DNA from 3 places in the Micromonospora sp. NPDC049201 genome. Region 3 is predicted to be linked to each of the others. Evidence: riboswitches for the same ligand, from Rfam matches in the RefSeq annotation. Region 3 holds a riboswitch; each other region holds the start of a gene.
The links. Region 3 has a riboswitch for cobalamin ahead of ACZ6O5_RS01790 (ribonucleoside-diphosphate reductase subunit alpha). Riboswitches for the same ligand answer to the same signal wherever they lie in the genome.

Region 1 (4,204 bases), on a different contig from region 3:
CGGCACGACGGTGTTCCCGCGCCGACGCGGGCAGCCGGGCGGCCGCGTAGCGCAGGCAGGGCGGCGCCATCACCGAGGTGACGATGGCGACCAGCACAATGACCGTGAACATGGCGGTGTCGAGGACGCCGAGGCGCAGCCCGACCGTGGCGACGATGATCTCGATGACGCCTCGGGCGTTGAGGCCGGCGCCGAGGGCGAGGCCCTCCCAGTGGCCCAGGCGGGCGGCCCGGGCCCCGACGTACGCGCCGACGAACTTGCCGACGACCGCCACGGCCAGCACCAGCAGGGCGACCCCGAGCACGGCGGGCCGGGCCAGCGCGGTCAGATCGCTGCGCAGGCCGACGGTGGCGAAGAACAGCGGCGCCAGGACGCTCATCACGACCAGCCGCAACGGGGCAAGAGCCTGACGGTCGAGGCTGGCGCAGCCGTTGATCACCAGACCGCCGACGAAGGCGCCGAAGACCGGCTCCAGGTGCAGCGCGTGGGTGGCGGCGGCGAACAGCAGCAGGATCACCACCACCGACGCGACGGTGGGACCATGCTCTCCACCAGCTCGTACCCGCCGCAGCAGCGCGCCGACGAGCGGCCGGGCGAGCCACCGGGCGACCACGACGACGAGGGCCACGGTGCCGACCGCGAGGGCGACGTCGAGGCCGCCGAGACTGCCGGCTGCCATCGCGGCCACGACCGAGAGCAGCAGCCAGCCGACAACGTCGTCCACGATGGCCGCGCTCATGATCAGGTGACCGATGTCGCGGTGCAGCAGTCGCATCTCCCACAGGGTCTTGGCGATGACCGGGATGGCACTGACACCCATCGCCACCGCGAGGAACAGGGCGAAGACCGGGCGGTCGGTGCCGGCCGGGAGCACGCTGGACGGGAGGAGCAGGCCCAGGCCGACGCCGAGCGCCAGGGGGACGACGAGCCCTCCGATGCTGACCCGGGCGGCCACGCCACCGTCGCGGCGTAGCTGCCCGAGGTCCAGGTGCATGCCGGTGAGGCCGACCAGAAGGAGCACGCCGAGTTGACCGACCGCGTCGAGCAGGTGCAGTTGCTCGGACTGCGCGGGGAACAGCCACCGGGACAGGTCGGGCACGGCCGCCCCGAGGACCGACGGACCGAGCAACACGCCCGCGGTCAGTTCACCGACCAGCGAGGGCATGCCCGCGCGTACCGCGAGGCGCCCGAGCGCGACGGCGGCGGCCAGCAGGATGCCCACCTGGAGCAGGAAGATCAGCAGCGAATGGGTGCCGAGAGGTGCGACCGGTATGGCCACCAGGAGTCCTTTCGATGCGCCGCGCGGACGCGGCCGGGAAACGCGGTGGCGGAGCCGACCCGCCGCGGCATCGGTACGGGCCGTCGGGTCAGCCGGTCGACGTAGCACCATTCCCGGATTGACTGTCGCCAACGAATTGACCTTCCCAAATTCGTTGAGATCACTCAAGACATCGGACAACCGGATCGGGAAGGCTCGCGGGAAGGCGATCGGCGCGTTCTCGGGCCGTGAGCCGCTTGATGACCGCTCGTGGCGCGCCATCCCGCCGCGGGTGCGGCCCCCACTCCGGGTATTGTGCCGAGCGGCACGAACTGTTGCGAGGTGCCCCACCCGGCGGTGGGGAGAATCGGGAAGCCGGTGTGACTCCGGCACGGGCCCGCCGCGGTGACCAGGGAGCTGCCGCCCACGCGCACGTGTGCGCAGTCACTGGCCGAACCGGCTGGGAAGGCGGGCGGGCCGGTGTTGATCTGGGAGTCCGAAGACCGGCCTCGCGTCATCGGCCCCACCCGGGTGGGGCATGAGCGCAGCGGGAGCCTGCCCATGATCAGCGACATCTACGACGTGATCCACCGTCGCCGCGACGTCCGCGGCCAGTTCACCGGCGAGTCCCTCGCCGCCGGGGTCCTCGACCGGGTCCTGGCCGCGGCGCACGCCGCGCCCAGTGTCGGACTGTCCCAGCCGTGGGATTTCATCCTGGTCCGTGACCGGGACCTGCGCGAAGCGTTCCACCGGCACGTCCGGGCCGAGCGTGACACGTTCGCCGCCACCCTCGACGCCGAGGCGGCCCACCGGTTCTCCCGCATCAAGATCGACGGGATCATGGAGTCCTCGCTGTCGATCGTGGTGACCTACGACCCCGACCGCGGCGGCCCCGCGGTCCTGGGCCGGCACGCCATCGCCGACGCCGGCCTGTACTCCGTGTGCCTGGCCATCCAGAACCTCTGGCTGGCCGCCGCCGCCGAGAACCTCGGCGTCGGCTGGGTGTCGTTCTATCGCGAGCAGTTCCTCCAGCGGTTGCTCGCCGTTCCGGCCGGCATCCGACCCGTCGCCTGGCTCTGCCTCGGCCCCGTCACCCACCTCGAAGCGGTGCCCGATCTCGAACGACACGGCTGGCGCCACCGCCGCCCTCTGCGCACGGCGATCCACCACGACCGCTGGAACCCCGGATCGGTCACGGACTGACGTCTGTCCGCCGGGGCTGGGGCCGGTGGCTCGGCCGGCATTGCGCGGCAGAGCCACCGGCCGGGCGTCGTGACGGCGCCCCACCCGGAGAGGGCTGATCAACACGCACACCCACGAGGCGTTGGACGCGGCCGGCACGCAGCTTGCCGCTGGGCGACCGGACCGCCGGGTTCGCGGCGGCCTGTCGGGCCCGGGGGCGGGGTTGGTGCACGCCTTACCCGGCGAGGGCGTCCGGGTCACCGTCGGGGCCCCCGAAGGCAACGACCTGTTGCTGGAGGTGGCCCCGCTAAGACGTGTTTCGTAAGAGGTTGTCTCACGTGGCAAGTCTCGCGAGCTGCTTGTAGCAGGTCAGGGCGGTGGCCGTGGCCAGGTCTCGGCTCTGCCGGTCGTTGCGGACCACGTACGGGATCTTGAGACCACGAGTAGCCCATGGCAGGCTCATGCCGCATGATCGATGATTTCGCGAAAGCCAACCTGCACGGGAGACTGCGGCGAGACCGCAAGGCGCTGCTCTGGAAACTCGACGGCTTGTCCGAATACGACGCCCGCCGACCTTTGACAGCGACCGGGACCAATCTCCTCGGCCTGGTCAAACACGTGGCCACCGTCGAGGCCAGGTACTTCGGCGAGGTCTTCAACCGCCCTTCCCCGGAACCGCTGCCCCGGTGGCAGGACTCCAACGGCAGCGATCTGTGGGCGACCGAGGACGAGACCCGCGATCAGATCATCGCGTTCTACCGGCGCATGTGGGAACACTCGGACGCGACGATCAACGCGCTTCCCCTCGACGCCCCCGGCCACGTGCCGTGGTGGCCGGAGCCTTATGCCGACACGAACCTGTTCGCCATCGTGGTCCATGTCCTCGGCGAGTCCATCCGGCATGCCGGGCACGCCGATATCCTGCGCGAGGGCCTCGACGGCCGGACCGGGTTGCGCCCCGAACACGAGAACCAGATCGACGAGGAAGCCCGTGCAGCCTACTGCGCGAAGATCGAGCAGGCCGCCCGGTCGGCTGACGAGGCGGCATGACCTGACCGACGGGCAGTGGGCTGTTCTGGCTCCGCTGCTGCCTGCCGCGCCGAGACAGGTCGTCCGCCGAAGTGGGAGAAGCGACAGCTCATTGATGGGATCCGGTGGCGGATCCGGATCGGCGCCCCGTGGCGGGACGTCCCGGCTGAGTACGCGCCCTGGCCCACCGTCTACGGCCTGTTCCGCCGGTGGCAGCGGGACGGGACCTGGGACAAGATCCTATCGGCGTGCAGGCCGCAGGCGAGGCGCAGGGCCGGATCGGTTGGACGGTGAGCGTCGACTCGATGACCAGCCGCGCCCACCAACACGCCGCCGGCGCCCGCACCGACGGGCATCCGCAGAAGGAACCGCCCGGCGGCGTGCACGACGAGCTGGCCGATCATGCGCTGGGCCGCTCGCGGGGCGGGCTGACCACCAAGACTCACCTGGCTTGCGAGCAGGGGCAGAAGGTCCTCTCCCTGATCGTGACCGCCTGGCCCGTGGTGACAGCCCGCAGTTCATCCCCGTCCTGCGCCGCATCCGCGTGACCCGCCTCGGCGTGGGCCGGCCCCGCACCCGCCCCGACCTGGTCCTGGCCGACAAGGCCTACACCAGCCGCGGCAACCGCAGTCATCTACGCAAGCGAGGGATCAAGGCCTGCATCCCCAGCAAGAGCGACCAGGACGCCCACCGCAAGGCCGAAGGCTTCAAGGGCGGGCGCCCGCCCACCTTCGA
Region 2 (4,204 bases), on a different contig from region 3:
ACTGCTGCCGCCCTCCGCCCAGCCGGACGGGGTGGACGCGGCGGCTTCCTCGGCCGCTCTCGTCGGCCCGTTGTGCACCCCGTTGGATGTGTTGAGCCGCGCGGCGCGCGTCGGTGACGCCCGCGTCGGCGACGTGCTGGCGATCCCCAATGTGGGGGCGTACGGCCTCAGCGCCAGCCTGGTTGCCTTTCTGGGGCGGCCACTGCCGGCCGAGGTGGTCGTCGACGGCACCGACGTTGTCGCCGTACGCCGGCTCGGCCTCGCCGATACTGGGTCGGCTTCAGAGGCAGCCAAGCTTCCCGGAGCGCTCAACGGGTGATCCCCGGTGCCGGCATCTCGCCCGGTCGGCTACGGCTCACGCCCCGGTCGCCTGACCGGTGGTGCGGCGGCTGAGGTCGGCGGGATCGCGGGCGGCCAGGACGTCGAGCGCTGCCTTGACGCAGGCGCCGTACTCCCGAACGGAACTCCACCACCAGGTGTCGCCGTACTTCCTGGCTGTCTCGTCGCCGACGCCATTGGCCTTGATGCCGAGACTCCGGCACAGGGTCACGGCGCGCGGCAGATGAAAGGACTGGGTCACCACGATGGCCTCGTCCACCCCGAATAGACGCTTGGCCCGCGCGCACGAGTCGTACGTGTCCAAGCCGGCATGATCCAACAAGATCCGCTTGGCTGGCACACGTCGGTCGAGCAGCCATCGTTGCATCGCGCCGGGTTCGTTGTAGTTTGGGCTCGCGTGGTCGCCGGAAACGAGGATTGTCCCTACCTTGCCGGCGGTGAACAGCCGATAGGCGATCTCCAGGCGCGCCGCAAGGAATAGTGACGGTGTGTGGTCCGGCTCCACCCTGGTGCCCAGCACCAAGGCGATCGGCGATGCGGGAACGTCTCTCGCGGTGAATATGTGCCCGTCTGCGCCTTCGCGGGTCCAGAACACGCTGGCGGTGACACAGTTCACCAGGAGAAAGACGACCGCGATTGGCGCCGCAAGGGCGTGGCGGTGCCGGGGCGAGGCAATGCTTCTCGTCAAGGTCATAGGTGGACCGAAAGGAGCGGTGATCGGGTCATGTCGATGAGCATTGCAACAGGAAAATTATTGGGCAACCGCTCTCGATGATGTTTCCCGGATGGTTGCACGCCGGTGCAGGCAGGTGTTCGGAAACGTGCGGCGTTCCGATCAGGAATGGGCGACGCATGCGCGATGCGCACCAATCGCTCGGCGATGCTTCCTCGGGGTGGCCCGCTGGGCTAGTGTCGGTGCACGGCGCGGCCACCCGCAGAACCGGCTACGGGCCGAGGCCGTGACCGACCGGCAGGCTCCCGATCGACGTAGACGGCTTTCGGGGCGGGGCCGAGGGGCGGTTGCTCGCCATTCCGACCGGCATCCGACCCCGTCGCCTGGCTCTGCCATCGGGCCCGTCACCCACCTCGAAGCGGTGCCCGATCTCGAACGACACGGCTGGCGCCACCGCCGCCCCCTGCCCGCGGCGATCCACCACGACCGCTGGAACCCCGTGTCCGCCACGGCGTGAATGGCAGGAGCGGTGCCGGATCGCCCCTACTCGCGCTACCTGATCGCTCTCGGTCGGCGGCCTGTTCGGGGCTGTGCGATCGAGGCGGCCCGGGCACCGGCGGAGCGCCGGCCCGGAGGGTCGTGACCCCGGCGGGGCGGCTAAGGGACTGATCGGCCTGTCTCGATGGTCCGGGCACCGGTTGCCCGTGGTGGAGTGGCGTTGACCGCAGGTCGTGAGGTGTGGCAGCATTCGCGGCCTGACGGCAGTGAAGGAAGCCGGTGCGATTCCGGCGCGGTCCCGCCACTGTCACCGGGGAGTGATCCCCCCTCGCGAGTCACGGCCGTGTGCGTGCGGCTGGAAGACCGGGGGTGAGCGTCGATCCGGAAGCCAGGATACTTCGGCCGTCGGACGTACCCCAGGGCGTGGACACCCGAGGAGGACCCGATGACGCTCGGCGTCTCATTGATCGACGAACATCGTCATGACCCGCACGGCGGACGCTCCGCCGCACCCGTCGCCTGCCATGCCGGCGGCCGTGTCGGCGCACCCGGGACGGTTCGCGCTCCCGGCTGGGCCGCATACCCCCGGCATTGACCGCTCACCGACCCGCGCCCCGGTGAGCCGCGCCGCGGGTCGCCGCACCCGCTGACGTCGCTCCCCATCCCGCTTCGCCCCGGTCGCCTCAGTGCGACCTCGGGCGTCACTCTCCGGAGCCCCTCGTGCGCATCCTGTTGCTGTCCACCGCCGACACCGACCTGCTGGCCGCCCGCGCCAGCGACGCCGACTACCGGCTCGCCAACCCCGCGCGGGTCGACGCCGACGCGGTGCCCGCGCTCGTCGACGGCGTCGACCTCGCCGTCGTACGCCTGCTCGGCGGCCGGCAGACGTGGCCGGACGGGCTGGCCGCCGTGCTGGCCAGCGGCGTCCCCACGGTGGTGCTCGGCGGTGAGGCGCTGCCCGACGCGGAGCTGATGGCGGTCTCCACCGTGCCGTCCGGTGTGGTCACCCAGGCGCTCGCGTACCTGGTCGAGGGCGGTCCGGCGAACCTGGGTCGGCTGGCCCGGTTCCTGTCCGACCGGGTGCTGCTCACCGGCGAGGGCTTCGCCCCGCCCGCGCCCACCCCGGCCTACGGCGTGCACGGCGATCCGGAGATCCTCCCCGGTCGGCCCACCGTGGGGATCGTCTTCTACCGGGCGCACGCGCTGGCCGGCAACACCGGCTTCGTCGACGTGCTCGCCGCTGCGGTACGGGCCGCCGGCGGGAACCCGCTGCCGATCTTCTGCGGCTCGCTGCGGGGGTTGACCGCCGGCGCCGGTCCGCTCGGCCTCTTCGGCCGGTGCGACGCGCTGCTGGTCACCGTGCTCGCCGCCGGCGGAGCGGTGGCCGCGGACGCCTCCGGCGGCGGCGACGAGGACGCCTGGGACGTCGGCGCCCTCGCGGCGCTGGACGTGCCGGTGATCCAGGCCCTCTGCCTCACCAGCACCCGTGAGCAGTGGGCGGGCAGCGACGCCGGACTGTCCCCGCTGGACGCCGCCATGCAGGTGGCCATCCCCGAGTTCGACGGCCGGATCATCACCGTGCCGTTCTCGTTCAAGCGGATCGACGCCGACGGGCTCTCGGTCTATGCCGCCGACCCCGACCGGGCCGCCCGGGTGGCCGGCATCGCGGTCCGCCACGCCCGGCTGCGGCACGTGCCCGCCGCCGACAAGCGCGTCGCGGTGGTGCTCAGCTCGTACCCGACCAAGCATTCCCGGGTCGGCAACGCGGTCGGTCTGGACACCCCGGCCTCCGCCGTCCGGCTGTTCGCGGCGATGGTCGACGCCGGCTACCACCTGGGTGACGCCCCGCCACCCGACGACGGCGACGCCCTGATCCACGCGTTGATCGCCGCGGGCGGCCACGACGTGGAGTGGCTCACCCCGGAGCAGCAGCGCGCCGCCGAGGCCCGGATACCGGGGCGCACGTACCGGCGGTGGTTCGACGAGCTGCCCGCCGCGCTGCGCGAGCGGATGCGGGAGCACTGGGGTGAGCCGCCCGGCGAGCTGTACACCGAGGGCGGGGACATCGTCCTGGCCGGCCTGCGCTTCGGCAACGTGGTGCTGCTGATCCAGCCGCCGCGCGGCTTCGGGGAGAACCCGATCGCCATCTACCACGACCCGGACCTGCCGCCGAGCCACCACTACCTGGCCGCGTACCGCTGGCTCGCCGCGCCGGTCGCCGACGGTGGGTTCGGCGCGGACGCCGTGGTGCACCTGGGCAAGCACGGCACCCTGGAGTGGCTGCCCGGCAAGGGCCTCGGCCTGGCGGCCGACTGCGCCCCCGACGCGGTGCTGGGCGACCTGCCGTTGGTCTATCCGTTCATCGTCAACGATCCCGGTGAGGGCACCCAGGCCAAACGGCGTGCCCACGCCGTCGTGGTCGACCACCTGGTGCCGCCGATGGCCCGCGCCGAGACCTACGGGGACCTGGCCAGACTGGAGCAACTGCTCGACGAGTACGCCACCGTGCAGGCCCTCGACCCGGCCAAGGCGCCGACCGTGCGGGCGCAGATCTGGGACCTGGTCTGCGCCGCCGAACTGCACCACGACCTGCACGCCGAGGCGATGCCCGACGCCGACGACTTCGACGACTTCGTGCTGCACCTCGACGGCTACCTCTGTGAGGTCAAGGACGTGCAGATCCGCGACGGGCTG
Region 3 (4,204 bases):
TACCGGTACATCGAGGAGAGCTTGCCGATGGTCGGCGCGCCCATGAACAGGTTCAGCGACTGCGACTGGTCGACGTAGGGCGCCCGCGCGGCGGCCAGGTCGATCAGCGCCCGCTGCGGCAGCTCCCACGCGGTCCGGAACAGCTCCCGCACCTCGGCGGGCAGCTCGGTGACGCCCTGCACCGAGCCCTCGGCCCGCTTGATCCGGTCGCGGACCTGCGCCGTCCACAGCCCACGCGCCTTCAGCTCCCGCACCAGGTACGTGTTGACCTGGAGGAACTCGCCGGACATGGTCTCCCGCTTGAACAGGTTCGACACCTGCGGCTCGACGCACTCGTAGCAGCCGGCGATCGAGGCGATGGTGGCCGTCGGCGCGATGGCCACCAGCAGCGAGTTGCGCAGCCCGTACGCGGCGATCCGGGCCCGCACCGCCGCCCACCTGTCGACCTGGGTCGGCGTCGCGCCCCACAGGTCCGGATGCAGGTCGCCCTTCGCGGCCCGGGTCCGTGGGTACGCCGGATGCGGCCCGAACCGTTCGGCCAGCCCGGCGGAGGTCTCCAGCGCGGTCAGCAGGATCTCCTCCTGCACCCGGGTGGACAGCTCCCGCGCCGCCGGTGAGTCGAACGGCAGGCGCAGCGTGAACAACGCGTCCTGGAGGCCCATCAGCCCGAGCCCGACCGGCCGCCAGCGCGGATTCGACGCCGCCGCCTGCGCGGCCGGGTAGTAGTTGATGTCGATCACCCGGTCCAGGAACACCACCGCGGTGCGCACGGTGGCCCGCAGCTTCTCCCAGTCGACCCCGTCGGCGGTGACGTGCGCGCCGAGGTTCACCGAACCGAGGTTGCACACCGCGGTCTCGGCGTCGTCGTTGACCTCCAGGATCTCGGTGCACAGGTTGGACAGGTGGATGACGTTGCCCGGCTCGCCGGTCTGGTTGGACAGCCGGTTCGCGGCGTCCTTGAACGTCATCCACCCGTTGCCGGTCTGCGCGAGCGTGCGCATCATCCGCCCGTACAGGTCACGGGCCCGGACCGTACGGACCGCCTTCTTCTCGGCCGCCCGGTACGCGGCGTCGAACGCCTCGCCGTACAGGTCGGGCAGTTCCGGCGCGTCGGACGGGTCGATCAGCGACCAGTCCTCGTCCGCCTCGACCCGGCGCATGAACTCGTCCGGGATCCAGTTGGCCAGGTTGAGGTTGTGGGTCCGCCGGGACTCCTCGCCGGTGTTGTCCCGCAGCTCCAGGAACTCCTCCACGTCCGGGTGCCACGGCTCCAGGTAGACGCAGGCCGCGCCCTTGCGCCGGCCGCCCTGGTTCACCGCCGCCACCCCGGCGTCGAGCGTCTTGAGGAACGGCACGATGCCGTTCGACCGCCCGTTCGTGCCCCGGATCAGCGCGCCCCGGCCGCGCACCCGGGACCAGGAGATGCCGATGCCGCCGGAGAACTTCGACAGCTTAGCGACCTGGTGGTAGCGCTCGTAGATGGAGTCCAACTCGTCGCGGGGCGAGTCCACCAGGAAGCACGACGACATCTGGGTGTGCCGGGTGCCCGAGTTGAACAGCGTGGGGGAGCTGGGCAGGTAGGCCAGGCTGGACATCAGCCGGTAGAGACCGACCGCCTCGGCCGGGGTGTGCGACAGCCCGCAGGCCACCCGCAGCAGCCAGTACTGCGGCGTCTCCACCACCAGCCGCGACTCCGGGTGCCGCAACAGGTAACGGTCCGCCACCGTACGCAGTCCGAAGTACTCGAACCGCAGGTCACCGGCCGGGTCCACGGCGTCGTCCAGCTCGTCGGCGTGGCGGGCCACGAACGCGGCGGTGTCGTCACCGACCAGCCCCAGCCCGTGCGCGTACCCGATCGACTCGCTGAAGCGCGTCACCTGCTGCCCACGGACCTCCTCGTCCACGTACGCGGCCAGCAGCCGGGCCGCCAACCGGGAGTACTGCGGCTCCTCGCCGATCAGCTCCGCCGCGGTCTGGATCGACAACCGGTCCAGCTCCGCGGTGCTCGCCCCGTCGTAGAGCCCGCTGATGGTCCGGGTGGCGACCCGCAGCGGATCGACCTCGTCCAGGTCGGCGCCCCAGCGCTCGACCGCCCGGACGATCCGGTTGACGTCGACCGGCTCGGTGTCGCCGTCCCGCTTGCGGACCCGCATCGCCAGCCGGCGCTGCTCCGGCCCGGTGGCACCGGACCGCCTACTCTCCCGCACGACCGTCATGACCTCTCCCTCGCTGTCACCGATGGTCTCGGCCGGCGGGAGAACGCCAACGGGCACGGCACGCAGGACCGGCCCGGCTGCTGGCGTCGGTCGTCCCGCGCGACCGTCGACCGCCGCGCGCGGCGGCGCACGGCGCGCTGGCAGGTCTTCGGACTCGCGGGCGTGACACGAGGTCGCCTACTGGCCGTCGCTTCCCAGGCCGGTGGCCCAGTGCTGATGACGGCGGTCGTTCCCACTCACCGCTGCGGGGCAGTCCCGGACTTCCACCGGGTTCCCTCTTGCCTCGGCCGCGCCTTCCAGACGCCGCCGAACCAGCTGCGGGGACACCATATATGGCGGTTATGCCCGGTAGGCAACACCAGATGTCGCGTCGGGCGTGTCGCCTGCATCTCACCTCTGGGGGTGAAGGCGGGGCCCCTTGTTAACGCCTCCGGTAGAGGAGGGGGCCCCGCCTAACACAGCCGCCCACCGATCGGCTCAGGCCACGAAGGACACCTCGGGGAAGGAGCGGCTCGGGCCGCGCAGCAGGTGACCCCGGTGCCGCAGGTGCAGGTCGAAGAAGGCCAACGGGTACGCCTGTTGGATGCGTACCGCGCGGGCGGGGTCGAGGGTGCCGATCCAGCCGGTCAGCTCCGCGTCGCTCATCCCGATCACCCGGGCCAGTTGCGGCACCAGCCACTGGTTGTCGCCGTACGACTGGTGGAGCGCGCCGGCGGCCTGGACGTTGAGCCGCCAGCCGTGCAGGTGCGACCAGAACTCGGCGACGGCGGGCTCCGCGACGCGGGTGTACTCCGCCGTCATCAGCATGAACGGCCGGTCCAGGCCGGTGGGCCGCGGCTGGGACAGCATCGGGCCGTCTAGGCTCAGCCCGGCGCGTACCCGCTGGTCGGTGCCCATGGTGAGCGCGGTCGCGGTGCCCCCCTTCGACCAGCCGAACATGCCGATCCGGTGCGGGTCCAGCGCCGTGCACAGCCCGGTCGGGAGCGGCCGACGGTCGACGTCCGGGTTGCCGCCGGCGGCGAGGACGGCGATCTGGTCCAGCACGAACCGCACGTCGCGGGTGTAGGTCCAGGGCGTCGCGTCGTAGTCGTCCTCCCGGACGGTCACCCGGCCGTCCGGGAACTCGCTGGGCCCGTCGTACGTGTGGTCCACCGTGACCACCGCGTATCCGTGGCTGGCGAGTTCCTGGACCACGATGGTGGTGTCCGATCGGTGGCTGCCCGCGCCGTGCGAGTAGACCACCACCGGCAGTCGACGGGCGGCGCGTCGCACCGGCGCGCCCTCGTGACCGGCGGTCAGCGGCGCCAGCACCGCGTCGGGGTCGAACCCGGTGGACCCCAGCAGCGCACGTAGCGACGCGGCGGTCATCCACTCGGCGCGGGGGTGCCGCCACACGTCCCGGGCCGGATACCAGACGTTGACCATCAGCTCCCGATACCGTCCCGGCCCGGCGAGGGGCTCCGGTTGCGACCGGTCGACCAGGTGCAGCGCAACGGTGCCGACCGGGTGGGGTCCGGTGGGTGTGGGCAGGGTGAGCCGGGTCGGGCCCGGTTGGGCCGTGGCCGCCGGCGCGCGGCCGGCGACGCCGACCGACGCGCCGGCTCCCACCGCCAACGCTGCCCGGACCAGGGTGCGGCGGGTCATGCCGTGTTCGGGGACGGATGTCTCGGTCATCGGTGATCCTCCTCGGCAGCTTTATTCACTCAGTATATATACCGGGTGTATAGATGCAAGCGCATGCCCTGGTCGACGGCCGGGTGCCGCGCCTACCAGGTGACCGGCAGCCCGATCGGGCCGAGGATGGCGTGCCCCGGCTTCCACGGCACCTCGTCCGGCGGCACCGCGAGGCGCAGGCCGGGCAGTTCCCGCAGCAGCAGGGCGAGCGCGGTGCGGACCTCCAGCGCGCCCAGGTGGGCCCCGATGCAGTAGTGCGCGCCGTGCCCGAAGGACAGGTGCGGCGTGGGCGCGCGGTCGAAGTCCATCCGTTC

Region 1: linked by a shared signal. The riboswitch ahead of bluB (5,6-dimethylbenzimidazole synthase) and the one ahead of ACZ6O5_RS01790 (ribonucleoside-diphosphate reductase subunit alpha) in region 3 are both predicted to bind cobalamin.
Region 2: linked by a shared signal. The riboswitch ahead of cobN (cobaltochelatase subunit CobN) and the one ahead of ACZ6O5_RS01790 (ribonucleoside-diphosphate reductase subunit alpha) in region 3 are both predicted to bind cobalamin.

Annotation. Positions count from the first base shown of each region.
Region 1 is NZ_JBVJHM010000017.1:31,528-35,731, forward strand. It holds gene ACZ6O5_RS28935 (cation:proton antiporter) at 1-1,279, opposite strand, end outside; cobalamin riboswitch at 1,582-1,784, shown strand; gene bluB (5,6-dimethylbenzimidazole synthase) at 1,820-2,461, shown strand; gene ACZ6O5_RS28945 (hypothetical protein) at 2,775-2,903, opposite strand; gene ACZ6O5_RS28950 (DinB family protein) at 2,909-3,490, shown strand; partial or broken gene ACZ6O5_RS28955 (IS5 family transposase) at 3,474-4,204, shown strand, end outside.
Region 2 is NZ_JBVJHM010000017.1:90,131-94,334, forward strand. It holds gene ACZ6O5_RS29195 (type III PLP-dependent enzyme domain-containing protein) at 1-319, shown strand, start outside; gene ACZ6O5_RS29200 (SanA/YdcF family protein) at 356-1,033, opposite strand; cobalamin riboswitch at 1,780-1,909, shown strand; gene cobN (cobaltochelatase subunit CobN) at 2,231-4,204, shown strand, end outside.
Region 3 is NZ_JBVJHM010000001.1:461,417-465,620, forward strand. It holds gene ACZ6O5_RS01790 (ribonucleoside-diphosphate reductase subunit alpha) at 1-2,216, opposite strand, end outside; cobalamin riboswitch at 2,339-2,547, opposite strand; gene ACZ6O5_RS01795 (alpha/beta hydrolase family protein) at 2,694-3,890, opposite strand; gene ACZ6O5_RS01800 (cytochrome P450) at 3,983-4,204, opposite strand, start outside.